2 regions of the Halomonas qaidamensis genome follow, and region 2 is predicted to be linked to the other one. Evidence: predicted binding sites of a transcription regulator. Region 2 holds the regulator's gene; the other holds the start of a gene.

Region 1 (14,637 bases), 460 kb from region 2:
GCGTTGATTGTTTACGTTAAATGATGTCTTACGTTGAACAAACGCTCTGCTTAGCGTGCCAGCCATGTCATCAGTGCTTCAGCGGTCGCCGCAGAGGAAGGCGGGTTTTGGCCGGTAATTAACTGGCCGTCTTCACGCACGTACGGTGTGAAGTCATCAGCTTTGCTGTAAATGCCGCCACACTGCTGCAGCGCATCTTCTACCAAATGCGGCACGATATCGGTTAGCCCAACTGCATCCTCTTCACCATTGGTAAAGCCTGTCACTTGACGCCCTTTTACCAGTGGTTCACCACTGCTGTTTTTTGCGTTAATCAATACGATCGGCGCATGGCACACTGACGCTACTGGCTTACCTTGGGCAATAAAGTTTTCAATCAGTTGGATAGAGTCTTTATCGTCGACTAAGTCCCATAGTGGGCCATGACCACCGGGATAGAACACCGCATCAAAATCATCAGCACTCATGTCGCTAAGGCGATGCGTTGCGGCTAGCGCTGCGTTCGCTTCATCGTCTTGCTTAAAGCGCCGCGTTTCGTCGGTTTGGCTATCGTCTACGTCACTTTTTGGGTCAAGCGGCGGCTGGCCACCGTTTGGCGAGGCAAGCGTGACCTCAGCACCCGCATCTTTAAAAACATAATACGGCGCGGCTAGCTCTTCTAACCAAAAACCGGTTTTTTCGCCGGTATCTCCTAGCTGATCGTGTGATGTCAGCACAACCAAAATACGCTTGCTCATCTTCTTACTCCTAATCGTGAAGAGTGCGATAGCTTCTTGCGTTACTTACTTTACCTTGGGGCGTGCTTTTCGGGTTACAAGGCGCGCTTGTATGTCTATCTGTCTGCATTGATATCCTTTCGCGTTATAGCAAACTCTTCAGCGGCATCCATAGCCCCATGGCGACCATCACAAGGTTTTCTGTCAGCGACACAAAGCCCAGTGGCACATTGCTATTACCACCTGCACAGGCACACTTGAGTTCTCGCTTATCGATATAAACCGCTTTAATCACCGATACGGCCCCTACCGTACCGATGAACAGCGCCAGCGGTGCTGCTAGCCAAATTAACGCACCTGCCAGCATCAAGATCCCTGCCAGGGTTTCCGCATAGGGGTAAACATACCCATACGGTACATAGCGTTTGGCCAGCAAGTCGTAGTTGAGAAACATGGTGCTGAAGCTTTCCACGTCTTGAAGCTTCTGTAATCCAAGCAACACCATGGCCGTGGCCACTGCATATTCAGGCAACCGTGTGGCGAATAACGTGCCATGAGCTAGCCAACTAACTGCTAAGCCTATTAATAACGCGGTGATAAAAATGGCAATAACCGGCCGATAAGACGTTTCTTTAGCGCTAGGCACGCTTAAGCCTAAATGTTCGCGTACCTCTTCATAGCCACCGATACGCTCATCGTCAATATAGGTTTGCGGCGTTGTATCAACCTGTTCTTTCGCTTTAAAGGCATCCGTTTCTTCGCGGGACGTTAACGGGTGATCGTGTACCTCGTAGCCCTTACGCTGCAGCAATGAAACGGTTTTCAACCCAAAGGGACACTGGTGTGCATCCGTTTTCATACGATAAACATGTGCCGTCGCCATATTTCCTCCCTGTTGTGCAACCGGTGTGCAATAAAGTACAACTGAACTTTTACTGCTTATGTATCAGGGTAGACACCTTAGATAAACTTGCCGAATAGCCTTTGGCGCTTGTTCTTTGCCTTCGATAAAATAGTGCGGTGAACTTCATTTTTAGGTTAGCGAGCACGCCGTGAGCATTGACGCACGAGAGTTTTACCGCCAAGGGCCAATGCATCGCCGCGAGGGTGCGAGCAGCTTTGCACTGATTCGCCGCCAGTTCGATTTTCGTTCAATTGAGATAGGTCGTTGGGTGTCCCGCTCCGAACGCGACCGTGCCGCAGAGCTTTTTCACGATGCGCTGTGCGATTTAATGCTGATATTGCACGGCAATGAAGCGTTGATTTCGCTGCGTGGCTCGTTAGCACTACAGTACGGCAGCGGCGGCAGGCCTGGCGTTTCTGCGCATTACGATCCCAGTCAGCGCAGCTTTTCGCTCGCCAAGAATGCCGGGCCTGGTAGTATTGCTCATGAATGGTTTCACGCGTTTGATCACTATATTGCCCAGAAGTGTTTTAACAATGTGTCTGCTAGTACCTTTGCCTCGGTGGCATGGCTAGCGAATGCAGCGCCGCTTAATCACCCACTTAATCAACGTCTACTCGCCTGTTTCCACGCTATTCTGCTACATCCCGACGGTCAGCAGCCTAGCGCGCTTTTCAATGATTCAGCAGCCATTGATAAAGCGCATGGCCAGCTTTATTACAGCAAGCCAGAAGAGCTATGCGCTCGGGCGTTTGAAGCCTTCGTGCAAGACGCCAGCATAAAAAACCATTTTCTAGTCAAAGGCACCAAAGCCTCACCGGAGGCAGCACGCGGTCTGTATCCGCAAGGCGAACAGCGCGAACGCATTAATGCGTGTTTCAGTGACTATTTTGCCAGTTTAGGGAAAGCGCTCAGCAAAGAGGACCCATTATAAAATGTTGGATGTGCGAAATACGCCAATGACGACTACGCTTTAACGACACTCAATTCTCAAAGGAAGAGAAAAATGCCATCGACTACTACTATTGTTGTTATCGTTGTTGTGATTGTTGCCGTTGCAGGAGTGGGGTTCAGCGGAGCATTGCCTTTTTAATAAAAAAAACCTTTTTTTTATCTCAGGTTAATGTTTTTGACACATATAAGCGTCATGGTAGGCAGTAACACAAGGAAAGGTGTAAGGAGCAGGAGTAAGCAAGGAAGGCTTTTAATACCAGGGATGCACAAACAAGGAGGTTTGTGGAGAAGGATTACGGAGGAAATACTGCTACCCCGGCCATTATTGGCCGGGGTTTTTTTATATTACTTTTCTTGAACCTACTTCTTCTTGGTCTTTTTTGACTTCGCGTGTTTTTTGTCTTCGCTGCTTTCAGGCTTGTCGCTTTCAGGCTTGTCACTGCCTTGGTGGCTAAGCGGGTTAGCTTGGTCAAGCCGTGGGTGGTTGTCCAGGAATTCGCGCTCCAGATCAGGTAGGGCATCCAGCGCTTTGAGCGTGTGGGTCAAAGCATGGATCGCAGCGAGCACATCCTGGGTGTTGCCGGTTTCGGAAATGGTATGCATGTTGCGAATCGGAAAGCCAATCGAGGTCGCTGCGCTATCAATAGAGGCCAGCACGCCCGCCATGCCGTCAGTGCCGGTATCAACGCCGACGATATCTCGCTGTAGGGGAATATCCTGCTCTTTGGCGGCACTGGCAATAATGCGATTGAGCTGTTCGCTGGCAATAGAGCCGACCGCCATGGTGAAGCCTTTGCCCATTTCCAACGGCTGCATACGCTTGTCGCCAATGCCTGGGGCGGCCACGTAGTCGTGGTTAACGTCTACGCCAATCAGTGCGTCTGGCTTGAGTTCGCCTGCCAATACGCGGCTGCCGAAACGGCCAATCTCTTCGTAGCTAGCAATGGCAAATAGTACGCGTACTTTTTTGGTGCCGCCCATTTCTGCGATTAACTTCGCCACTTCTGCGGTGACAAAACAGCCTAAGCCATTATCCAGGTAAGCGCCGTAGAACGTGTTGGGGCTAAAGCCAGGGCGAATAGGGCGGTCGAAAATAATCGAATCGCCAGGGCGAACGCCAAGGTTTAATACCTGCTGCTTTTTATTTTCGCCATGAATCTGCAAGTCTAAGTAGATCTGCTCTTTTTTGATGCCTTTACTGCCATCGCGCTGGGCGGGGTCAGAAAAGTGAATAGCGCCCAGGGCTTCTACCGTGCCGCCCTGGATGCAGCGGTAGCTGCCGGGGGCGTTGGGGTCTTCGCTAAACAGCTTCACTTCATGGCCGATAAGTACAGTAGGCAAGAAGGAGTCGGTGTTGATCCAGATCTTACCGTCGTCGCCAATCGAGCGAACTTGCATGCGGATTTTATCTGCATGGCCGATGATCATGACTTTGAACATGTCATCGCGGCCAGGATGTGTGTCCAGCACCACGCCAGCATTGCCTTTAAATTGATGAAGATGCCAGTCACTTGGCGCGAAGCTTTCAAAGTAAGGCTTTAGAACGCCGTAAGTCATTGCGCCTTCCAGGCCTACTGGGCTAGGGGCGGCAAGAATGTCACGCATAATATTGAACTGCGCGTCGGGCATTGGCTGCGTCCAGGGTTTGGCGCTGTTACTCATGTTAAGCACTCTCCGTTGGGTGGTGTTTACCGCTTACTAGTCTGCCAGATTCTTGAAGCAGATGCGCTGCTTGGGCATGCCACGTTTGGGCGATGGTGCCATGGACGTTTCGGCGTATGATTGATTCATTAAAAATGAATATAACAACGACGACGATAAAAACGAAAGTACCTTGACGGGGGAGTGTTCATGAGTACCGCTAGCCTTAAATCGCAGCGCTTTAAAGTGCTGTTGGCGGGCATTTTTAGCCAAATTTTATGTATTGGTATTGCGCGCTTTGCCTATACCCCACTACTGCCGGTAATGCAGCAGCAGAGCTGGATTAACGACGCCGACGGTGGTTGGCTGGCTGCGCTTAATTATGCGGGCTACATGTTAGGCGCGGTGCTGGCAGCATCAATTCGCTCGGTGTATCTCAAAGACACGCTGTTTCGAATTGGCCTGGTGCTTGCGGTGTTAACCACTGCCGGTATGGCGCTGACCGATCACTTCTGGCTATGGGCGGGGCTTCGCTTTCTTGCGGGGCTATCGAGTAGCGGTTCTATGCTGCTGGCTTCGGGATTGATTTTGCACTGGCTGATTCAGCACCGACAGCGGGGTGAATTAGGCATTCATTTTGCTGGGGTGGGTATTGGTATTGTGGTGGCGGCGCTGGCGGTTGAGCTAATGCTCGCACTGTCGCTTAACTGGCAGGCCCAGTGGTGGGGGTTTAGTGGTTTAGCCGCAGTGCTGTTAGTGCCTGCTTGGCGATGGCTGCCACGGCCTGTTAAGCCGGTACTTGGTAGCGCGGCTCATCATGATGCACCGGCCAAGCCACCCAGTCGTACCTTTATGCGGCTTATGCTACCGGCCTATTTCTGTGCTGGTTATGGCTATGTGATTAGTGCGACGTTTATTGTGACGATTGTCGAGCGTGAACCGCTACTGGCTGGCGCAGGAAACTGGACATTTGCCCTGGTAGGGTTGGCCGCGGCTCCTGCGGTGATGCTATGGGACCTAGTGGCGCGACGTATTGGTTATTTAGGCGCACTCATTGTGGCCATGCTGGTTCAGGTGGTGGGCATTGTATTGCCTGCGATGACATCAAGCTTAATAGGTGTGCTGTTAAGTGCAGTGCTTTATGGAGGTACCTTCTTGGGCTGTGTCAGTTTGGTGCTCACCATGGCGGGTAGGCTATACCCATCAAGCCCTGCCCGATTAATGGGGCAGATGACACTGGCTTATGGTGCCGCCCAAATTGTTGCCCCTGCGCTGACCGGCATGTTGGCGGAGTCTTTTGGCAATTACTACTTGGGCTTATGGCTGGCGGGCGGCTTTGTCACGTTAGGGGCGCTGCTTTTAGTTTGGCTACGTCAGGTAGACCAAACCGCCCAGCGGCTAGATGCCCAGGCCAAAGCGCTATCGGTGGCGTAATAGTTGGTTGATGCCTGCAAGAGTTTTGGGCTTTGTCGACAAAATCCTCTAGGATAGGCGCTTTTTTCTGACAAGGTGGAAGGTCATGGCGTCTTCTGGGCAACCTCGCATTCAGTGGCTGGGCCGCTGGGGCTTTATGCTGGCAGCCACCGGTTCGGCGGTGGGGCTGGGCAATATTTGGAAATTTCCCTATATCACCGGGGAGTATGGCGGCGGAGCTTTTGTGCTGGTGTATCTGGCGTGCATTCTAGCCGTCGGCGTACCGGTGATGATGACCGAGATTGCCTTTGGTCGCCGTGGGCGCGGCAGCCCTATCGATGCGATACGGCGTGTCGTCAATGAGTCTGGTCGCTCTTCTGTTTGGTCGCTGATTGGTTGGATGGCGATGCTTTGCGGCTTTATGATTCTGTCGTTTTATGTCGTGGTCGCAGGTTGGTCGTTCTCCTATTTATGGAAAATGCTCACCGGCGGACTGGCTGGCAGCAGCGTTGACGATATGGCCGCCGTATTTAGCGCGAATAACGCCAACCCGTTCATCCTGGGTGGTTGGAGTACCCTGGTGGCAGTATTGACCATGGTAATTGTGGGCAAAGGCGTTCAGGAAGGTATCGAGAAAAATGTCAGTTGGATGATGCCCGGGCTAGTGCTCATGCTCGTTCTACTGATTATCTTCGGGGTGTTTTCTGGTGGGTTTGGCGAGGCCGTGAGCTTCTTGTTCTCGTTTAACGCAGGAAGTCTCTCGAGTGAAGGGATGCTCGCGGCGTTGGGCCATGCCTTTTTCACACTGTCGTTGGCATCCGGTGCGATTCTTACCTACGGTAGCTACTTGCCCAAAGGTGCTTCGATTGGGCGTACCACGGTAAGCGTGGCCATTGCTGACACCGTGGTTGCACTCATGGCGGGGTTGGCAATCTTCCCGGTCATTTTTGCTAACGGTATGAATCCTGGTGAAGGGCCTGGGCTTATTTTTATGAGCTTGCCGCTGGCTTTCCAGGCGATGCCAATGGGCACGCTATTTGGCATTCTGTTTTTCTTAATGCTCTCAATGGCAGCGCTGACCTCGTCTATTTCGATGGTGGAAGCTACGGTGTCGTGGTTATGCGATAACAAAGGCATGACCCGTAAGTCGGCCTCTTGGGCGACGGGCATCGTGCTATGGCTGATCAGCACGCTGGCTATGCTGTCGTTTAACCTGGGCGCTGATTGGACACTCGCGGGTAAACACTTCTTTGACTGGCTGGATTATTTGACCTCGCGCTGGATGATGCCGCTGGGAGGTTTGGGCATGGTGCTGCTGGCGGGGTTTGTGCTGAAAAGTGAAACCTTCCGCGACGAGCTGGGCCTTGCGCCGTTGCCTTATGCACTGTGGCTAGCCATGGTGCGTTACGTGAGTCCGCTGGGTATCTTGGTCATTTTTGTCGATGCGTTGGGCCTTTACCCAGTGTCTTTTGCTGTTCACTGGCCGATACTGCTGGCGATCTTAGTGATATTTGCGCTGATCGGAGAGGCATTAAGCCCGCGGCTGCGCCAAGCGCTGCGCTCGCGCTAGCTGCTGTTGTTCACGCTTCACCCTGGCGGCCGCAATGGCGCCAGGGTGAGTGCCTGCCTCCATGAGTTCGTCCCAGCAGGTGGTGTAACGGTTGGAGCGGTGCGCACAGCGCAACTGCCACGGTGCTTCCGCCTCTGTCATTCCAAAACGAATGGTGCCTTGCCCCATACGCTGATTAATGGCGTCGACGGTGTTCATCAAGTGCGGGTGCGCCTTGGGTGAGGGCTGCAACAGTGAAAGTTGATACTGCTGCACATCCACTAAGTCCAATAACATGACGCCGGCTTTCATAAACTGAAAACCTGGCCGGTACATCTGTTCAAGCCCTTCGCGTACAGCTTCTAAAATGACGCGGGTATCGTCGCTTGGCGATGCCAGGGGAATCATCGCGCTAGGCGAGAGTTGAGGCTGGTCTTTACGATGGCGGTTGGTGTTCAGAAACAGCAGCACGGCGCGGGTAAGGCTTTTCTGCTGGCGCAGTTTTTCGGCACTACGCTGGGCATGGCGGCGCAGTGCTGCGTGTAATTCCGCTTTTACGCCGGTTGCTTGACCAAAAGAGCGCGACGTCATAATACGCTGACGCGGCTGCTCGACTGCGTTCATTTCCAAGCAGGAGATACCACGTAGCTCTAGTGCTGTACGCGCAAGCACCACTGAAAATCGTTTGCGAAGTTGCTTTGGATCGCACTCCCGCAGTTGCCACGCCGTGCGAATACCACTCACCGCAAGCCGTTCTGCTAGGCGTCTACCGATGCCCCATACGTCATTCACCGGCAGCTGTTTAAGCAGCGCAGCCGTGGTTGGGCTATTGGCGGTGAGCAGGCAGATGCCCTGGTAGTGAGGCTGCTTTTTGGCAACGTGATTAGCGAGCTTGGCTAGCGTATGGGTAGGTGCTAGCCCTACACAGACAGGCAGCCCTAAATAGCGGCGAATGCGGCGGCGTAAGACTTCCCCGAGCGTTTGGCATTGAGCGTCGCTGAAACCATCCAGGTAGATAAACATTTCATCAATGGAATAAGGCGCGATGTCGGGGCAGGCATCCCGCAGTAGCTGGGCGAGTCGTGCGGACATGTCGCCATACAGCTCGTAGTTAGAGGACAGCAGGTGAATTACGCCCCGCCGACGCAAACCTTCTAGTTGGAAAGAGGGAGTGCCCATGGGGATGTTCAGCGCTTTCATTTCGGCCGAACGGGCAATCACACAGCCATCGTTATTCGACATCACGCCAACGGGCTTGCCTTCAAGCGCAGGATTAAACACCCGCTCGCATGACACGTAGAAGTTGTTGGCATCAACAAGGCCAATCATGGCAAATACTCATGCACCACAGCGCGTACCACACCCCATAGCTGGCAGTCCGTCTCTGCTAGGGGGAGTGGTGGGTAGTGAGGATGTGCCGAACAAAGATGTGGCGTGCCTTGATAGAGCGCATAACGCTTTATCAGTACTTCCTCTTCAAACATGGCGACCAGGATATGCCCTAAACGGGGCGGTATGCTGCGATCTACCACCAGCAAATCACCTTCGAATATCCCCCAGCCTTCCATGCTGTCGCCTGTGGCGGTGAGGTAGAACGTGTGGTTGGGGTGTTTAATCAACCGCTCATTGAGATCTAGTGTGCGTGGCTCGTAATCCTGGGCAGGTGAAGGGAAGCCGCTAAACCCAGCGCGGCCGTAGAGCATTGGAAAGGGCAGCGGTTGAGAGGTTAACGGCAGGGCTGTCGCAACCATGGTTGTTGCACAATAAGTGGGTTGAGACGGCATCGTCGGCATCCTCATGAATAAATAGTGTGTTTATATACAGTATATAGGCAGTATTTATTCATGGGGAAAAAATTGCAAGCGACGCTCAGCGCAGGGTACCAGGGGAATATTGGTTTAGCGGGTGCTATTGGCTTAGCGAGCGAGCCACATGCCAACCACCAGTGCACTTATCACGGTAATTAAGAACACAAGATTGCGAGCACGGGTATCACGACGTGGTTTCATAGCCATTTTCCTGTTGGTCATCGTTATTCAACACATTACGAAGTAGTAGCAAGCAGCGAACTCCCCATAAAAGCGGCAGAAGCGCTGCGCTTAGCATGGTAACGTTTACGCCTTAGAGCGTCATCTGACGAATATGATATTGCTTGGTTATCCGGCTTTAAAGAGATCCTGTTTATGAATGAATCGACTCATGTCGGTACCGCTGCGCAGCCGCTTTCCCTGGCGAATGGGCGGCTGGCAGCACTTAGCTGGGGGCGTAGCACTGCGCCTACTTGGGTGGCACTGCACGGTTGGTTAGACAACGCTGCAAGCTTTACACGGCTAGCGCCGCTGTTAGTAAAAGCATTGGATATTCGTATTGTGGCGATCGACTTTCGTGGTCACGGGCATTCGGCCCATGCACCTGTAGGAAGCGACTATGCACTATGGGACTACACTCATGATGTGCTGGATACCTTGGAAGCATTAGCGCTCGAAAAGACAACGCTACTTGCTCACTCGATGGGGGCCGCCGTGGCTTGCCTCATATCCGCAGCGTTCCCCGAGCGGGTGAATAAGCTTATTTTGCTAGATGGTTTAGGTGCGTTAAACACACCGGCTGAAGAGACAGCCAGCCAACTGCGTAAAGGGTTGATAGCCTATCGGCGGCCGCTTTCCCGGCCCCCTCGTTATCCGGATATTGAGAGCGCAGTCGCTGCGCGGGTAGCCGGAGGCGTCACGCCGCTGGACAGCATCACCGCTACACCACTTGTCGAACGTAACACGCAAGCTACCGCCGATGGGCATGTGCAAATGCGCACTGATAGCCGTTTGTTAAAGCCTTCTTTGGTGCGCTTTACACCCCAGCAGGTGTTGGCACTACTGGCGGAGATTCAAACCTCGGTGCTATTGATAGAAGGGGAGCGGGGTATTTTAGGCGAGCGGGACTGGGCGGAAAAAGCACGCCAAGCGGTGCCCCAGTTAACGCGCCATGTACTAGCGGGTGGCCATCATCTGCACCTTGAACCCCAGGCGGTTGAGCACGTGGCTGAGATAATCCGGCAACAAGTGTAACGGTTATCTGTTGTTCAGCATTAGGAAGATGACAATGAAAAAAGTGACGCAAACTGCTGATACACCTTTGGGAAACCTTCCTTTAAATAATGGCAATAAGGTTGCGTTGGTATTGGGGAGTGGAGGAGCTAGGGGCTACGCCCATATCGGTGTTATCGAAGCATTAGAAGCACGTGGCTTTGAGATTATCTCGATTGCGGGTTGTTCCATGGGCGCGCTTATTGGCGGTATCTATGCGGCTGGAAAACTGCCTGAGTACCGCGAGTGGGTGTGTACGCTGGATTATTTAGACGTGCTAAAGCTGGTCGATGTGACCTGGAGTCCGATGGGGGCCATGCGGGCGAATAAGGTCATGAACAAGTTAGAAGAGCTGGTTGGCGAAAGGTTGATTGAAGAGCTGCCTATTCCGGTAACAACCGTCGCAACGGATCTGGTTCGTCAGCGTGAAGTGTGGTTTCAAAACGGCTCCTTGCTTCAGGCAATTCGAGCCTCTATTGCCGTGCCTGGCGTTATTACCCCAGTGCATGTGGGGGACCAAGTGCTCGTTGATGGCGGCTTACTGAACCCACTGCCGATGATGCCGATATTAGCCGCCCATGAAGCGGACTTTGTTGTAGCGGTTAACGTGACGGCGCACAGTCCGCAACCCATCACGTTAGAGGAGCTGTTACCCCACGAAGATAAGAGCGATAGCCGCACCGCGTTAGAACGCGATCGCGATGCTAATATTGGCGGTTGGATGGATGACGTTCGTGCCACCACACGGCGGCTGTGGGACGGGCTGGGGGGTAGCAATGGTGAAGAGAGTGACGTTGATGAAACCGTTGATCTGCGTGGTAAGCGTGAATGGGGCAAGCTCGATATGATTTTAGAGTCGTTTGATATCACCCAGGCGGCGCTCGCGAAGTATAAAATCGCAGGCTATCCGCCAGATGTATTGATTGAAATTCCCAAAACTGTTTGCAGCACTTATGAGTTTCACCGAGCCAACGAATTAATTCGGCTGGGTCGGCATCTTGCCGATGAAGCACTGGAGCGACGGATGCCTGGTATTGCCTCTGATGCCACCGAGTAAGCGTAGTGAAATAGCTGCTTACTGCCCGCGCTTGCGCAGCAGAATATACACCGCCCCTGTGCCGCCATCGATATCGATGGCGGAGCAGAACGCCAAGACGCCGGGCCACTCTCTTAACCATGCGTTGGTATGGCTTTTAAGTACCGGAAAGTCCGATGTGGTACCCCAGGCCTTACCGTGAACTACCAGAACGCAGCGCATGCCTTGTGCAGCAGCGTCGCGTAAAAAACTTTCAAGCTCAATCCGAGCTTCTTCTAGGGTATAGCCGTGTAAATCCAGCCCAGCCTGCCAAGCGGTTTGGCCGCGCTTTAGCTGGCTAAAGGTGCGCCAGGGCAGGTCCGGAACGCTAAACTCCAGATACTCTGAAGGGCGTACTGCCTCTACTCGGCCGTCAGATGTGCGACCGCTGGTTTGTAGCGTGTTGCTTTCTACCGCAGCTCGCCGGCGTGCCTGTTGGGCATCATCGTTACGTTTGGGCTTGCCTGGGTTGGCTTGGTTGCTGGCAATACGGCGTACGCCTGCTGCCTGCAGCGCTTGGCGAAAGGCACTGATATCGTCGTCGTTGGGCAGGTGTCGCGTCATGATTAGCTCAAATCGAGAAGTTAAATGTTAAGAAAAGTGTCAATAAACAAGCATAATTGAGAAACACACAGGATAGCGAGCTGAATGTTGTTGTGAAACGCACGCTTGTGAACCGCGTGCTGTGAACCAGACGGCGTCAAAGGTACAATCTTTTCATCAATCTTTATACGCCAGGAGCCGCTGTGACCACGCACCTTAATGATGAGACCTCCCACTCAATGCTTTCGCTGCCGGAGTCGGCAGTGGTGAGCGAGCTTTTTACATTACGCGATTATTTACGCTGGGTGTCCAGTGAGTTTTATCTGGCGGGGTTGCATTATGGGCATGGCACCGAATCGCCTTGGGACGAAGCCGTTGCGCTGTGTTTAGGCGCACTGCACCTTCCGTGGAACGTCGATCCTGCTGTGCTAGACGCACGCCTGTTGCCAATAGAGCGCGAGCGCATTATTCGTTTAGCGCGAGAGCGGGTAACTACTCGCCGCCCGCTGCCTTATTTACTGGGTGAAGCTTTTTTTGCCGGGTTCCCGTTCAACGTTGACGAACGCGTATTAATTCCGCGCTCGCCTATTGCCGAGCTGATTGAAGATGGCTTTGCAGCATGGTTCCCAGAAGAACCGCCTGCCCGAGTATTGGACTTATGTACCGGTTCTGGCTGTATCGGCATTGCCACCGCGTTGGTGCTGCCGACCAGTGAGGTCGCCCTGGCGGATATTAGCCAGGATGCCTTAGCGGTTGCGCGTCAAAATATCACGCGTCATGACGTTGGTGATCGCGTACGGGCCGTCGAGTCCGACGTGTTTGATGGTTTGAAAGGCCAGCGCTTTGATCTGATCGTATCAAACCCGCCTTATGTCGATGCACGTGATCTGGCCACCATGCCCGCCGAGTTTCGCCACGAGCCTGCCTTGGCGCTGGGGGCTGGTAACGATGGGTTAGATATCGTGAGACGCATTCTGTGCGAGGCGCGCCAGCACTTAACCGACGAGGGATGGCTGATTGTTGAAGTTGGCAATTCCGACCGCCATGTAGAGGCTGCTTTTCCTGAAGTGCCTTTTATCTGGCTTGAATTCGAGCGTGGCGGCCAGGGTGTTTTTGCCTTGAGCGCCGCTGAACTCGACGCCCATGCGGCGTCTTTTGCGTGAGGAACTAACGCCCATGTCTGGCAATACCTTTGGCAAGCTATTTACCGTTACTACATTTGGTGAGAGCCACGGCCCTGCTTTAGGCGCGATTGTTGACGGCTGTCCGCCTGGCATACCGATCAGTGAAGAGGACCTTCAGCACGATTTAGATCGCCGCCGCCCAGGCAGTTCTCGGCATACCACCCAGCGTAAAGAGCCGGATCAGGTGCGGATTCTTTCTGGTGTGTTTGAAGGTAAAACCACTGGTTCGTCCATTGGTCTGCTAATTGAGAACACCGACCAGCGCTCCAAAGACTACTCTAAAATCAAAGATCAATTCCGGCCTGCCCACGCAGACTACACCTACCATCACAAGTATGGTCATCGCGATTATCGGGGCGGCGGTCGTTCTAGCGCACGGGAAACCGCGATGCGCGTTGCCGCTGGCGCGATCGCTAAGAAGGTGCTGGCCGCAAAAGGGATACAAGTTCGTGGTTATATGAGCCAGTTGGGGCCAATTAAAATCGACTTCAAAACCTGGGATGCAGTGAGCGAAAATGCCTTTTTCTGCCCCGATCCGGACAAAGTGGCTGAGCTTGAAGCCTATATGGATCAGCTGCGTCGTGACCAAGACTCGGTGGGCGCGGAAGTTACCGTGATTGCCGACGGTGTGCCGGTTGGGCTGGGTGAGCCGGTTTTTGACCGCTTAGATGCTGATCTGGCGCATGGCTTAATGAGCATCAATGCGGTAAAAGGGATAGAGATAGGTGCAGGGTTTGGCTGCATTGCCCAGCGGGGTAGTGAACACCGTGACGAGATGACCCCAGAGGGCTTCTTGTCAAACCATGCTGGTGGCGTGTTAGGCGGAATTTCCAGTGGGCAGCCGATCGTTGCCCGCCTAGCGTTGAAACCAACGTCAAGTATTACTACGCCCGGGCGTTCAATTGATGTACATGGCCAACCAGTTGAGGTAATAACAAAGGGTCGCCATGACCCCTGTGTCGGTATTCGCGCGACGCCTATCGCTGAAGCAATGATGGCAATCACGCTGCTAGACCATTGGCTACGTCATCGTGGACAGAATGGCGATGTTAGCGTTGATACACCGCGTTTAGAACAACAATAACAGCACGGTGCGCTTAGCGTAACGCTGCTACACTCTTAGGAAGATGGTTAAGGAGTCGCCTATGAAAATTAACGTTGAATTTGACCTGACACCGGATGAGTTTCGCCAATCATTAGGGCTGCCGGATGTTGAGGCGTTTCAGCAAAGCCTGCTGGAAAATATTCAGCGGCAAATGGAATCTGGGGTGGATGGTTATGACCCTATGAGTCTAATGCGTCCTTTCCTGCAGCAGCCGATGATGCAACAAGGACTTTCTCAGGGGCTAGCTAATTTCGGTACGTATCAGCAGATGATGTTGGATATGTTGCGTAAAGCAGGAACCTCAGGTGGCAGTGCCGACCAGGCTGGCGACGCGAATCAGGATGACTCCCAAGAGGCTGCCAATGCAGCGTCAGGTAAAAGCGCATCAAGTGCGAGAAGTTCCAAAGCGAAAGCAACAGCTTCTTCGCGCTCTCGCGCTAAAGGGTAGAACTGTCATGTGAAATGTGTAGCGT
Region 2 (14,637 bases):
ACCAATACGCGACATAGCAGGAAGATGAGTAACACCTTCTTTGATACGTTGAACCCGGCCACCTTCTTGATCAATGCCAAGCAAAAGCTCGCTGCGGACGCGACGAATATCACTGCAAAGCTTTCGGACCTGGTAAGCATTTTCGACATTTCTAGCAAATAGAATGACACCACCCACTGCAGGGTCCATCAAAAGATGTTTTTCAGCTTGCGTTAATCGTGGCCCTTCTAGGTCGAGCATGACCGGGCCTAAAGAGTGAGTCATTGTGATGGATCCAACAAAAGGGTGACTGATTTTAGTTGATCAGCATCGTGTGTCAAAAAATCAGTAATGAATCGACTAGGCTTGACCATCATGAAGCCAGACAGGTGTACCAGGTCGGGCGTGCTTAAATAGAAAAAGCAGATCACTATTACGCAGCCGGATGCAGCCATGTGACGCAGCGATACCCATTGGTTGGTCGGGTGGCGTGCCATGCAAATAGATATAGCGACGCTGAGAGTCAACACTACCGCCTCGGTTAAGCCCCAGTTCTAAACCACAAAGCCACAAAATACGCGTTAATATCCAATCACGATGAGGAAATTTCTCCGCGAGTGCTGCCGAAAATACCTCTCCCGTCCATCGACGCCCACGAAAAACCGCATTGTCAGGTAGACCGTCACCAACTGACGCACGGATATAGTGCCACCCACGAGGCGTTTGACCACTTCCCTCCTGCTGCCCGACGCCTTTTTCACCCGTTGATACAGCGCACGTATATTGCGGCGTGCGCCCTATCCAATAGCACAATTGCTGTTGCTGGATATTAATTTCTATCCACCCTTCATCCAATGGCGGCAGCTCAGCTAGCGTGGGCGTTCGCATAATGTCCTTCGTCAGCGGCAGGTGGCAGCGGCGCATTCATAGCGGCAACCACCACTGGGCGTAAGCGTCTCACCAAATCTCTTACCGTTACTTGCTCATTATAATCCTTGGCGGCAATGTCTCGCAGTGCATCTAGCCCAGACAGCGTAAAGATCACGGTACCAAGCATAAAATGCAGCCGCCAGAAACGTTCAGCATCAGGCAAATCAGGCGTTGCTTGACGCACAAGTTCTGTAAAGCGGGTAAAGACATCGCCATACTGCTGCTGAATGTAACGTCGCAAATGGCCCTGTGCCTGACTATACGCCAACCCTAAGAGACGCATAAAGACCTTCAGACTATTACGCTCGGCAGGTACCGTCAGCACCGTGCTCGCCATTGTTTCCAACAATACTTCAAGGGGTATTACATCACCGTGATAGTGCGCTTCAAGCTCATCAAGCGCAGTATGAAAGCGCTCAGAAAACGGATCTAAATAACGTGCAAACACCGCTTGGATAAGTGCTTTCTTAGAGCCAAAGTGGTAGTTAACAGCAGCCAAATTGACCCGCGCTTTGCTGGTAATATTGCGCAGCGACGTTTCAGCAAACCCGCGCTCAGCAAATAGTACCTCTGCAGTATCAAGGATACGCGTTACCGTATCAGATTGCGCCATAGCGCCCTCCAGAAAACGAGTGTTTAAAACATCGTTAAATACTATGCCATAACGTAAGCTGGCTCAATCACTTATCGTTGGCTTTTTGTTCAACGCTAACGGACGCTTTAAGCGCATATTCAAACGCCTGCCGAACACTACAATTGATACGCTACTGAGATAACACCACGCTCATTCGTATAGATCTCCTTACCAATAAGAGGCCACCGATAGCGCCACTGTAGGGCGCTCTACCATGTACTGGACAGAGCAACATACTGTATACTTAACCACATACTGTTTAAGCCGACAGGTAGTTACTGTCTTGTCCAATTTTTGGAGGTTGTTATGTCACGCCCACTTACCGCGCGCCAGCAACATGTTTTTGATTTTATTGTTAAAACAATGGGTGAATTTGGCTATCCACCTACCCGAGCGGAAATTGCAAAAGCACTGGGATTCCGCTCACCTAACGCGGCCGAAGAGCATCTGAGAGCACTTGAGCGCAAAGGTGCCATTCGCATTATTCGCAATACCTCGCGAGGGATACGCTTACCTAATCAAGAACCCCAAGAGATAAGCGATGTTCCTGCCACAACACTCCCTGCGCAGGCAGAGCCACTACCACATAACGGCCTGCCCGTTATTGGAGAAGTTGCCGCAGGAAGCCCAATTTTAGCGGCTGAACATATTGATCGTTATTGTCCGCTACCGGCTGAATATTTCACCCCTAAAGCAGACTACCTACTTAGGGTGCGTGGTTTATCCATGAAAGATATCGGCATATTAGAAGGTGATCTGCTTGCTGTGCATCGGACTGATCGCGTTCGTGATGGCCAGATTGTGGTAGCAAGGCTGGAAGATGAAGTGACCGTTAAGCGTTTTAAACGTCAAGGGCATACAGTGACGTTGATGGCAGAAAATAATGATTTCGCACCAATTGAAATTGATCTGCGTACGCAGCAGCTAGATATTGAAGGGGTCGGTGTCGGTGTCATCCGTGGCGGCAATGGCCAAGCGCTTGGATAAGAAAGTGTAAATAATGCTGAGGCAATCGATAGAGGATGCCTCAGCATTACTGGAGTATCATTGAGAATCTATATAGCGGTGGTCATTAAAGGTCGCTACCCAACCCGGGTGGTACACCAGCAAAATGCTCAACAGCATGCCAGTAATGAAGGCTTCCGAGGGCATGAGTAGTGGTAGAAAGCGCGCATACTCTTGAGCTAAATAAATCGCCTCGGGATCAGTACCTGCAACGACTATTAACAATACCGCTGATAAACCGCCACCCAATGTCGCTAGCGCAGCGCCAAAGAAGCCACATGCAAATAGAAACACCATTAGGTTATCCGGCAACCGTCGATCAACTAATCGCCATACCAGCCCGGTAATAACTGCAGGGACAATACCGGTTACCAACACGTTGGCCCCAAGTAATGCCCACTCGTTGCGGCCAATAGCGCACATCGCAACGTTAATCAGTATATTGCTAATTAGCGCAAGCGGCATTTTGAAGACCAGCGTCATTAAGACGGTAAATACTAAGTGTAACGTTAGCCAGTCGACCGCTTGAGCACGCAGCTGCCACATCAACACCACCGTTACCGTTGCTGCTAGCCAGCGGTGCTGAAGTGCCACATCGTCAAACAGAGCCTGCCATGGTCGAAGCCACAGCATCCATACAAGCATGCTAAGCGATAGCAACCAAGTCAATATCAACGCCCAGGGGGCTAAAACACTCTGCGCAAACGACATGGCAGTCCCTATTCGTAATTAACTAAAAACCACCGTTTTATTACCATGGATGAGCACTCGATCTTCTAAGTGCCACCGCAAACCGCGAGCCAACACGGCTTTTTCAACATCGCGCCCAAAACGCACGAGATCTGTTGGCGTATGACAGTGACTTACCCGATGAATATCCTGCTCAATAATCGGCCCAGCATCCAACTCTTCGGTAACATAGTGACAGGTGGCCCCAATCAGCTTAACTCCTCGCTGATAAGCTTGATGATAGGGCTTAGCACCGGCAAAAGAGGGTAAAAAACTGTGGTGAATATTAATCACTCGACCTGCGTATCGTGAGCAGAGAGAAGGCGGCAAAATCTGCATATAACGCGCCAGCACCACACAGTCAGCCCGGGCACTATCAATCTGCGCTTGAACTTGCTCGAAAGCAGCCTGCTTGTTATCAGGATCAACGGGCACATGATGGTATGGAATGCCATACCATTCAGTAAGAGATCGCATATCCTCGTGGTTTGAAATTACCCCAACGATATCACAGTCAAGTTCACCAGCCTGCCAACGGTACAGTAAATCAACTAGGCAGTGAGACTCACGCGACACCATTAACACCACACGCCTGCGTTTTTGAGTATCAACCAGCGACCACTGCATGTGAAAGGCCTCTGCCACTGGCTCAAACGCACTACGCAGCGCCTCTGCTGACATACCTAGCGAATCTGCCAGAATTTCATAACGCATAAAAAAGCGACCAGTCTCAAGATCAGAGTGCTGGCTTGCCTCAGTAATAGAACCACCTTGCTGAGCAATAAAGCTTGAGACACGCGCCACAATGCCCACTTGATCAGGGCAAGAGACCACCAAACGGTAATAATGAGACATAAATAAACACTCTTGACATATTTTAACGGCACGTTCGACAAGCCCCTACCATCAGTAGGAAAACTGTATATAAGTGAAATAGTGTACCTTATGCATAGCAAGGAAGCACCGCAGCTGAGTGCCGTGATGATTGTTACCCGCCCCTGCCTTCCCGTATAGTTAAGGTCTTACTTTTTAGGCTTTTCATTACTGATGCATCCACCACGCGTTCAACTTCGTCCCCGCCGTCGCCCACCGCTGCACTTACTGCCGCTAGGTGGGTGTGGTGAAATTGGAATGAATCTTACGCTGTATGGATACGACGATACGTGGATCGCCGTCGACTGCGGCATGATGATTCGTCAAGATCTACCTAACTCCCCATTGCAGGTGCCCAATACAGAGACACTAGCAGCGTTAAGCATTACCCCTAAGGCTCTCTACATTACTCACGGCCATGAAGATCATATTGGCGCTGTGGCATGGCTTTGGCCTAAGTGGAACTGCCCTATTTTTGCAACACCGCTAGCAGCGGGGTTGCTGCGTCACAAGTTCGCAGAGCACCAGCTTAGCAGCGCTGCCATTCAGGTTGTGGAGCCGGGCGATGCCATGGAACTTGGCCCTTTTACGCTGCGTTACCTTTCGGTCACCCACTCAATTCCTGAAAGCTGCTCAATTCTAATGCAGGCAGGTGACTATCGCGTACTGCACACAGGAGACTGGAAATTAGATCCTAACCCGTTAATCGGCATGCCCATTGACGCTGCTCAATTTCGTGCACTCGCACCTATTGATTTGGTCGTAGGCGATTCCACCAATGCCCCGATGCCCGGTCATTCTGGCAGTGAAGGAGACGTAGCAAAGGCACTTGCCCATACTTTAAGACAGTGCACAGGCCGCGTCGTTGTATCATGTTTTGCGAGCAACCTCGCCCGTGTATTAGCCATTGGGTTGGCTGCGCAACAATGCGGCCGACGGGTCAGTCTTATGGGTCGCTCAATGGAGCGTATGGTGAGTGTGGCAAGAGGGCTGGGGTATCTAGACGACTTTCCGCCGTTAGTGCCGCCCCATGATCTAGGCTATCTGCCGCCAGAAGAAGTTGTGATTATTGCCACAGGCAGCCAAGGCGAACCGCGTGCCGCGCTACAGCGTTTAGCACAGCGCAGGCATCCGTTTGTTGATCTGGAGCCTGGCGATAGTATTATTTTTTCTGCCAAAGCTATACCTGGTAACGAGCGCCCTATTGAACAGCTTAAAAAACGTCTAGCGCAGCTTGGGGTAGTAATTTTCGATGAAATGAACCATCCAGAACTACATGCTACCGGGCATCCTGCTGAAGATGAGCTAAGAAAACTGTATCAATGGGTTCGCCCAAAAACATTGCTGCCAGTTCACGGTGAAGCTCGTCACCAGGCCGCCCATCAGGAAATTGCCGCCAGCCTCGGCATTAACGCTCCGCTCGCTCCGGTAAATGGCGACATGCTGGCGTTCGACAATCTAGGGTTACGTTGCGAAGCTCGCCACCCACAGCCTCCCTGTATCGTGAACCAAAATAGCGTTGTGCCTCATCCAGGGCTTGAGACAGGTTCTCACTCGACACGACGCGGCAGCCTGTTTTTGGCGCTTCCCGTTACGGCTACCGACACTGGCTGGTGCCGGATTGGCCGTTTAATGCTGGATGCTAGCGCGACCAGCCCACTTGACGAAGACAGTTTCAGCGAATGGCTAGATGACCAGCTGGAAGAGATAGAAGCGGCCACCTTGGCTGATTTACGCCAAGCGCTACAGCCAAGATTAATTCACTGGTTAGCCAATCACCTCCAACACATGCCAGACGTGCACTTGCAGATAATGGCAACCGAAATGCCCTCGTCAGAAGCGCTTGGCAGTACGTTTTAGACGGCGAAACTAACGGTCACGGCGGTACTAGCGATCAAAACTAATATCCTTAGCCCGCCATCCCTGGCTTGTTATCCTTAACTACCAACGCTCTGCCGCCTGCTGATCGGTGTGGCGCTCTTTTACCCAGTAAGCACCATCGCGGGAGTGCTCTTTCTTCCAAAATGGCGCCTGGGTTTTTAAAAAATCCATAATAAAGTCACAAGCTTGGAAAGCATCACGGCGATGAGCGCTAGCCACCAGGACACGTACAATAGGGTCTCCCGGGGCCAAATCACCAATACGGTGAATAATCCGTATGGCCTGCAACGCCCAGCGCTGATAAGCCTGTTCACCAATCTGCGTTAATGTGCGCTCAGTCATCCCAGGATAGTGCTCTAGGGTAAGCCTAATGACATCTGGGGTTTCATTAAAATCACGCACAAACCCAGTGAAGGTGACAATAGCACCAATATCGGTACGCTGGCGAAGCGTACTTTCATAGCCATCATCCATTTCAAACGGCGCTTCTTGAACCCTAACGGCAATATCCAACTCAGTCTCTGCGATGTCAGTCATGGACTTACCCCCCCGTCACTGGAGGAAAGAAGGCAACTTCATCCTCATCAGTAAGTCGTGCACTATCGTTTGCCATTACTTGGTTAATAGCGCATAGCGTGCGTTGCTCAGAGAGCACGTTAAAGCGCGAATCCCTAGCGCTTAATGCCGCTTTCAATCCAGCCACATCTCGACTTGGCAGTTGATCAAGCCCTATAGAAAGATCACTTTCTTCCACCCTTTCACGTAATTCAGCAAGGAATTTCACCCGTACACAAGGCGATGAACAGCGCTCACCCAAGCTGACCTCTCCAGCCAAACTACCGCCGGTCACAATAGGCTCTGGCGCACCACGCTGGTAGTCTCCGCGGACTCCCCCTCGCTTACTTTCCAGCTGAATGGCCTCAATGCGCATATCTTTGTCTACCGCTTTACACATATCATAAAGTGTCAGACACGCCACCGACACGGCTGTTAGGGCTTCCATTTCTACCCCTGTTTGCCCATTAAGGCGACATAGCGCTGAGACATGAACACACCCGTTAGCGTGATCGATATCGAAGTCAACGGAGACCTTCGACAGCGCCAATGAATGGCATAGCGGAATCAGCTCGTGAGTACGTTTAGCCGCTTGAATGCCAGCAATACGAGCGGTCGCTAGTACATCGCCTTTCGGTAAATCGCCATCACTCAGCAGCTGCAATGTTTTAGGCTGCATAACGATACGTCCAGACGCCACCGCCTCACGACGGGACTCTCGCTTATCTCCGACGTCAACCATGTTGGCTTCGCCGTGTCTATTGAGGTGAGTTAGCTGCATATCGTTACCTATTTAATCAAGCCATGGTGTTAGGAAGTGGTGATGTTGGGCTGGGCGCTTAACCATTCGAGCACCCACTGCGTGATCGCTTCACTATTATTAAGATCTAGCCGCTTTACGGTTGGACTCAGCGACTCAGGGGACGAACCGCTTAGCGCCACTGCTTGCACCCAATCACCACTCATAATGGAATCATCTCCAATGCCCTCACGATACAGAACTAGCTTTGGAATTGGCCACGTTTTAAACCCCTCTACGATGACCAAATCTGGCGCATGGTAAGCCATCATTGAAACAAGGTGGGCTAAATCTGGCTCCTCTTGGTCAGGCGTCTCTTGCATCAGAGCAAAACGCTCCCGAGATGCAATCAACATCGGCTCAGCGCCCGCCTTACGAAGCTGATAGCTGTCTTTCCCTGGCTGATCCACGTCAAAACTATGGTGGGCATGCTTTATTACTCCCACCCGAAGGCCCACCTCGCGCAGTCGAGGCAACAGCTGCGCTAACAGGGTCGTTTTACCGGTTCCGCTCCATGCGGCAATGCCTAGCACAGGAAATGGACTATCAATGGCCTTTTCCATTAACGACTCCCAATGATGAACAGATAGTAAATGAGCAGACAGTTAAGTAGCTACTCACCCTCTTTTTCAACAGGCAAGAGCCAGTTTAGCGCAATGCCGACCAGCGCGGCTAAGCTCACGCCTTGAAGAGTGAACTGTCCGCCTCCGAACTGCATTCCACCTATCCCAAACACTAAAATTAACGAGACCACCACGAGATTACGCGCCGCTGTTAATGACTGACCAGCACGCACCAGAGTGTTCATACCAATCACCGCAATGGAGCCAAACAGCAGGGTCATAATCCCCCCCATCACAGGGCCTGGAATGGTTTGCAATAACGCACCCAGCTTACCTACAAAGGCCAGTACAATCGCGATAACGGCGGCAATTACCATATACATCGGGTTAAACGCCTTAGTCAGCGTCACCGCCCCCGTGACTTCTGAATAAGTAGTATTGGGAGGTCCACCAAACAAGGCAGCGGTCATGGTCGCCAATCCATCACCTAACAAGGTGCGATGAAGGCCAGGTTTTTCAAGATAGTTTTTACGGGTCACCGAGCCTATCGCCACCATGTCGCCGATATGCTCAACTGCGGGAGCAATTGCAACGGGAATCATGAACAAAATCGCTGCCCAGTGAAAGCTAGGGGCGGTAAAACTAGGCACCGACAACCAAGCAGCATCGCGTACGGAGGTAAAATCGACGACACCCATCACAAGCGCTAAGCCATACCCTACTGCAATGCCGCCCATAATCGGCACCAGACGTAAAATTCCACGCCCAAAAACAGCTAATACAAGCGTCACTAGCAAGCTGGCCATAGAAAGGAAAATCGCTTGACCATAACCAATGTTATCGCTTGTCTCGCCTGTCGCCATACTGACAGCGACTGGCGCCAATGCTAAACCAATCACCATGATAACCGGCCCGACCACAACAGGCGGCAGCAACCTATGTAGCCATGCCGTGCCTTTAACACGCACTGCCTGGGAAATAACAACGTAAACAACCCCCGCAGCCATCAGCCCCCCCAGCGTTGCCGACACGCCAAAACTTGCAATCGAACCCTGAATCGGGGCAATGAATGCAAATGAGGAGGCCAGAAAAACCGGTACCGTTTGTTTAGTAACCCCGTGAAATACTAGGGTGCCAACTCCAGCGGTAAATAGCGCAACACTGGGATCTAACCCGGTCAGTAACGGCACCAATACCAGCGCACCAAACGCGACAAATAGCATTTGCGCGCCTGTTAGCAGCATTTTTGGCCAAGACTCATGACTTGCTGAATTGCTCATTTAAACGCTTCCAATATTTCGTTGTAGGTGGTTAGCAAAAAGTAGGTGGTTAGCCAAAAAAATGCCCCCGACGCAAAGCGTAAGGGGCATTGTTAGTCAGAAAGCTCAGCGCGTCCCGAAAATTTTATCGCCAGCATCTCCCAAGCCAGGCACGATATAGCCGTGCTCATCGAGCCGGTCATCTACTGATGCGGTGTAAATTTCAACATCAGGGTAAGCATCCTGGACTCGTTTGATACCTTCAGGCGCAGCCACTAGCACAATGACTTTCATATGCTCACAACCCCGCTCGCGCAACATATCTAGTGTTGCAACCATTGAACCACCCGTCGCAAGCATAGGGTCAATCACAAGCGCCATGCGCTCTTCGATATCGTTTGCAAACTTAGCGAAATAAGGCACTGGCTGAAGTGTTTCCTCATCACGATAAAGTCCCACAACGCTGACACGAGCACTGGGTATCAGGTCAGTGACTCCCTCCAACATGCCTAAGCCAGCACGTAGGATCGGCACAACCGTCACTTTCTTGCCTTTTAAACGTCGCGTGGCAATTGGCGCATTGTTCCAGCCTTGAATTTCATGATCTTCAAGTTCGAGACCTTTGGTAGCCTCATAAGTAAGCAGTTTCGCCACTTCACCTGCTAGTTCTCGGAAGCTCTTGGTGCTCAAATCAGCTTCGCGCATTAGTCCCAGCTTATGTTGAACAAGCGGATGGTTAATGGCGTAAACACTCATGGGACTTCCTCGCTGCAGGGGATTCAGGATGGCGACCTAGGTCGCATCGACAAGCTTACAAAATTGCGCGCCATTCTACCCGCAACTGACCATTAGGTTAAGGGGTTTCCGGCAATTGCCACTCAATCGGTGAGCGCCCATGTTCGGTTAGAAACTGGTTGGCCCTAGAAAAGTGGTGATTACCAAAAAAGCCTCTATGCGCAGAGAGTGGAGACGGATGCGGAGACTCCAATACCAAGTGGCGCGATTGATCAATCAGTGCTTTCTTCTGACGCGCATGGCTACCCCATAGCAGGAAGACACATGGTTCAGCATGCTGACTGACCGTTTCAATGGCACAATCGGTAAAGTGCTCCCACCCCTTACCACGGTGAGAAGCGGCATTGCCCTGCTCAACCGTTAGCGCAGTGTTCAGTAACAACACTCCCTGAGTCGCCCACGACTCTAAGAAGCCATGACGCACAGGCCTAAAACCCACATCAGACGCTAACTCTTTATAAATATTGACTAAAGAGGGAGGTACCTGAATGCCTGGCTGTACTGAAAAACACAAGCCATGAGCCTGGTTTGGGCCGTGATAAGGGTCTTGCCCTAAAATAACGACTTTTACAGAGGCTAAAGGCGTCAGCTCAAAAGCGCGAAACCAGTGCGATGAGTGCGGATAAATCACCTTTTTTGCTGCTTTCTCTTGGGCCAGAAATGCTTTCAGCGCTGACATATAGTCAGCCTGAAATTCTTGCCCAAGCCATTGCTTCCAGTCGTCGGGTAGCGGGTTAGCCATATTACTTCTTCAGTTGATCCGCTAGCGGCTCAACATACGCAATGCCCATATCCCAAGGAAATTGGATCCAGCACTGCTGAGCCACTTCGGTAAGGTATTGGTCTACCAGAGGACGTCCTTCTGGTTTGGCATAAATTGTCACAAAGTGTGCTTTCGGCAGCATTTCACGAACAGCACGCGCGGTTTTACCAGTGTCCACCAAGTCATCGACTAGCAGCCAGCCATCGCCATCATGATCAACGCCCTTCATGATGTCTAAACCACCTTGATCCATATGATCATAACTTTTAATACAAATAGTATCGATCAAACGGATGTTAAGTTCGCGTGCAATCAGCGCTGCAGGAATTAAACCACCACGGGTAATCGCTACAATGCCTTTAAAGTCCCGTTCTATTAGCTGATGACACAGCTGGCGCACATCGCGATGTAGCTGATCCCAAGAAACGGTGAAGTGTTGATGATAGCGCTCGCTGCTCATAAGGTGCGTTACTCGCTTTCAGTGAAGGAACATACCGCGAATACGCTATAACCAGCATCGCGAATTTTCTGAGAACCACCCAGTTCAGGGAGATCAATAATGGTTGCTGTTTCTACCACTTGACCACCAGAGCGCTGAATAAGATTCGCTGCTGCGAGCATGGTGCCACCTGTTGCAATCAGATCATCCATCAACAGGATGCGATCATTTTCCTGAAAAGCATCGGAATGAAGCTCAACCTCTGAATGACCGTATTCAAGCGTATAAGTCTCACTGATTGTTTTGAACGGCAGCTTGCCCTTCTTACGCACAGGGACAAAGCTACAGCCTAGCTCGTATGCCAGCGGCGCACCAATAATGAAGCCTCGGGCATCAATAGCCGCGATGGCATCTAAGTTCATTTCCTGGTAACGGTGCACAAAGCTGTCGATCAGCTTGCGAAAGGCAGCGCTATTTTGCAGAAGTGGCGTGATATCACGAAAATTTACGCCCTGCTCTGGCCAGTCAGGAACCGTGCGAATAACGGACTTAATGTAGTCGCCGTAGATGCTCATCGCGTCTCTCATTGATTAATAGTAAGACGGGCTTTTAACCCAGGAATAAAAACTTCGCTGCAAACAGTAGTGCCAAAATAATAACGGCTGGATTCAAATCGCTAAAACGACCAGCCAAAGTCTTAATCGCCACATAGCTAATGAAACCTAGCGCGATACCTTCTGCAATAGAGAAGGTCAGCGGCATGGCTAGGGCAGCAATTAGTACCGGCGCGGCGTCAGTAGGATCTTCCCAATTAGCATTAGCCAAGCTGCCCGCCATCAGTACAGCTACATACAGCAGAGCACCTGCGGTCGCATAAGCGGGAATAGACCCTGCTAATGGTGCAAAGAAAAGACTAATCAAGAACAGCAGCCCCACCACAACTGCGGTTAAGCCGGTGCGGCCACCCGAAGCGATACCTGCAGTTGACTCGATATAACTAGTCGTTGTTGAAGTACCCAGTGCAGCACCTGCCATAGACGCGGTACTATCGGCCATCATGGCGCGACCAATGCGTGGCAACTTGCCATCTTCATCCAGCAGCTTGCCACGATGAGCAACCCCTACGAGCGTGCCTGATGTGTCGAACAGATCAACAAACAAAAAGGCAAAGATAACGCTAAGCATTGCCACATCCAGCGCGCCCATTAAATCCATTGCCATAAAAGTAGGTGCAATGGAAGGAGGCATCGACATAATACCGCCATACTGGTTATGACCAAACAACATCGCAAGGATCGTAACACCTAAAATACCTATCATTACCGCGCCGGTTACGCGCAGGTAGGAAAGCGCCGTAATAACGAAAAAGCCCAATAAGGCGTAAAGTGCGGGAGGCTGGGATAGATCACCAAGTGCCACATAGGTGGCTGGATTTGCGACCACAATACCGGCATTTTTAAGTGCAATCATCGCAAGGAATAAGCCAATACCTGCAGCAATGCCTAAACGCAACGAGAGCGGGATTGAATTGATGATCCATTCACGGACTTTAAAAATACTCAGCAAAAAGAAGGCAAAACCAGAGAAAAAGACAGCCCCTAATGCCGCTTCCCAGGTATAGCCCATGCCAAGTACAACGCCATAGGTAAAAAAGGCATTTAGCCCCATTCCCGGTGCTTGTGCGATTGGGTAGTTTGCCCAAAGCCCCATGACAAAACAGCCGATCGCAGCAGCCACACAGGTGGCAACAAACACCGCGCCATAATCCATCCCCGCTTCCGAAAGAATGCTCGGGTTAACGAAAATGATATAAGCCATTGTAAGGAACGTGGTGAATCCAGCGATCACCTCGGTTTTTACAGTGGTCTTCTGCTCAGTGAGCTTGAAGTAGTTGTCCAGAAGTTTCATGTCGTTTTTATCCTTCGCGCTTACGCTGAATGCGTCCCTTGATGCGAGAAAAGCGGCACATATTACCGAAAGGCTCTTCGTCTTGCGAGTACCCCGTGTGCCGCTAGCGTTGATGGGAAGTCGCCCACCCACTTATATGAATAGCAAACTTCAGGCCATGAGCTAACCGATCGGTCAACGGTAGATCAAAATAACCTTCTAAAGACGGCTAGCCAACACCCTTTCTACCGTTTCTACAATCACTTGAGTTTGTGGATCAATCTCGATATTAACTCGGTCACCCAACAATCGGTCTTTTAATACCGTGCGCGCCAGCGTCTCTGGAATCAAATTGACACTGAACTCAACCCCAGCACTATCGCTCGCGGGGCGCACATCACCTACGGTTAAGCTAATACCATCAACACCAATGTAACCCTTCTCAAATACAAACTTAGCGACTTTCTCTGGCAGTGAAAACCATAGCCTGCGATTGTTAGGCGCCTCTTCTATTGCTACTACGCGAGCCATGCAAATAATGTGGCCGGACATGGAATGCCCCCCAATTTCATCACCAAAGCGCGCCGCACGCTCTATGTTGACGCACTGCCCTGGTGCAATTGCACCAAGATTTGTCAAACGCAATGTTTCACGCATCAGGTCAAAGCTGACATTTTCACCCTCTATGGCGGTTACCGTCAGGCAAACACCGTTATGAGCCACCGATGCCCCAATCGACAGCCCTCGGCGCATTTCCTCAGGTAATGCAATAACATGGGTACGAAACTCTTCGAGTTCGTTTACCGCAACAACTTTAGCGACGCCTTGCACAATGCCTGTAAACATATGGCTTGGTCCTCTTATGAAACACTTTCAAGATAAAATAGAGTTAAAAATTTTGTGCAAGCTTACTACTAATGCCTAGGGCTTGTGCAGCCAAAGCCCCAGATACCAGCATTGGAATAGCTTTCCCTGACAGCAACCAACCAAAAAACACATAAAAAAGCACTAACCACTCTTTAAAGTCATTTAGTCAGTAAATAAATCTGCTCCCAAGCACAAAAGCATGAAATAGAAGGGTTCTAATTGACAAGCCAGCCACCACTCTTTAGACTTTCGCCGCAAATGTAATGACGCCGATTTGTACCCAGATTGCGGGCGTCCACCCAGCGAATAGCTTGGTGAAGTGCAGCTAAAAGGGTGTGTCCAGCGTTGATGGCCACCCGTAAGGGTGGCCTTTTTTTATTTCCCGCCCTACGCTTGCTCCCTCGCACTCCGTCTTCGGCCTACCATTAAGGCAGACGCTATGATTGAAATTAGCAATGTAAGTAAAACCTATGGCACCGGTGATAGCACCGTACATGCCCTAAAAGACGTTAATTTAACGATCCCCAAAGGCAAGATTCACGGCGTTATTGGCCTTTCGGGCGCAGGTAAATCGACTCTTATTCGTTGCGTCAACCTGCTTGAGCGGCCAAGCACTGGCAGCGTAGTCGTCGACGGTCAGGAAATGACTCGCCTTAGCCGTGGCGAATTAAACCGCGCC

What was found. The regulator LexA, encoded in region 2, represses DNA repair genes until DNA is damaged. The targets are predictions, from matches to a motif close to TACTGTNTANNTANACAGTA.
Region 1: the regulator LexA is predicted to act here: its motif matches at 8,984-9,003, upstream of K1Y77_RS05345 (LexA family protein).

What each region holds. Positions count from the first base shown of each region.
Region 1 is NZ_CP080627.1:1,132,025-1,146,661, forward strand. It holds gene K1Y77_RS05310 (type 1 glutamine amidotransferase domain-containing protein) at 51-737, opposite strand; gene K1Y77_RS05315 (MauE/DoxX family redox-associated membrane protein) at 862-1,599, opposite strand; gene K1Y77_RS05320 (CLCA_X family protein) at 1,769-2,554, shown strand; gene K1Y77_RS05325 (M20/M25/M40 family metallo-hydrolase) at 2,935-4,236, opposite strand; gene K1Y77_RS05330 (YbfB/YjiJ family MFS transporter) at 4,426-5,649, shown strand; gene K1Y77_RS05335 (sodium-dependent transporter) at 5,735-7,198, shown strand; gene K1Y77_RS05340 (Y-family DNA polymerase) at 7,160-8,506, opposite strand; gene K1Y77_RS05345 (LexA family protein) at 8,503-8,961, opposite strand; gene K1Y77_RS05350 (alpha/beta fold hydrolase) at 9,361-10,239, shown strand; gene K1Y77_RS05355 (patatin-like phospholipase family protein) at 10,274-11,314, shown strand; gene K1Y77_RS05360 (Smr/MutS family protein) at 11,333-11,896, opposite strand; gene prmB (50S ribosomal protein L3 N(5)-glutamine methyltransferase) at 12,079-13,038, shown strand; gene aroC (chorismate synthase) at 13,052-14,143, shown strand; gene K1Y77_RS05375 (hypothetical protein) at 14,205-14,612, shown strand.
Region 2 is NZ_CP080627.1:1,591,755-1,606,391, reverse strand. It holds gene nagZ (beta-N-acetylhexosaminidase) at 1-264, opposite strand, end outside; gene K1Y77_RS07485 (L,D-transpeptidase) at 340-867, opposite strand; gene K1Y77_RS07480 (TetR/AcrR family transcriptional regulator) at 845-1,522, opposite strand; gene lexA (transcriptional repressor LexA) at 1,850-2,530, shown strand; gene K1Y77_RS07470 (energy-coupling factor ABC transporter permease) at 2,588-3,259, opposite strand; gene purU (formyltetrahydrofolate deformylase) at 3,278-4,132, opposite strand; gene K1Y77_RS07460 (ribonuclease J) at 4,409-6,010, shown strand; gene moaE (molybdopterin synthase catalytic subunit MoaE) at 6,092-6,568, opposite strand; gene moaC (cyclic pyranopterin monophosphate synthase MoaC) at 6,573-7,367, opposite strand; gene mobB (molybdopterin-guanine dinucleotide biosynthesis protein B) at 7,397-7,948, opposite strand; gene K1Y77_RS07440 (uracil-xanthine permease family protein) at 7,999-9,228, opposite strand; gene upp (uracil phosphoribosyltransferase) at 9,334-9,963, opposite strand; gene ung (uracil-DNA glycosylase) at 10,061-10,744, opposite strand; gene gpt (xanthine phosphoribosyltransferase) at 10,746-11,225, opposite strand; gene K1Y77_RS07420 (adenine phosphoribosyltransferase) at 11,234-11,779, opposite strand; gene K1Y77_RS07415 (NCS2 family permease) at 11,814-13,112, opposite strand; gene K1Y77_RS07410 (riboflavin synthase) at 13,311-13,937, opposite strand; gene K1Y77_RS07405 (methionine ABC transporter ATP-binding protein) at 14,398-14,637, shown strand, end outside.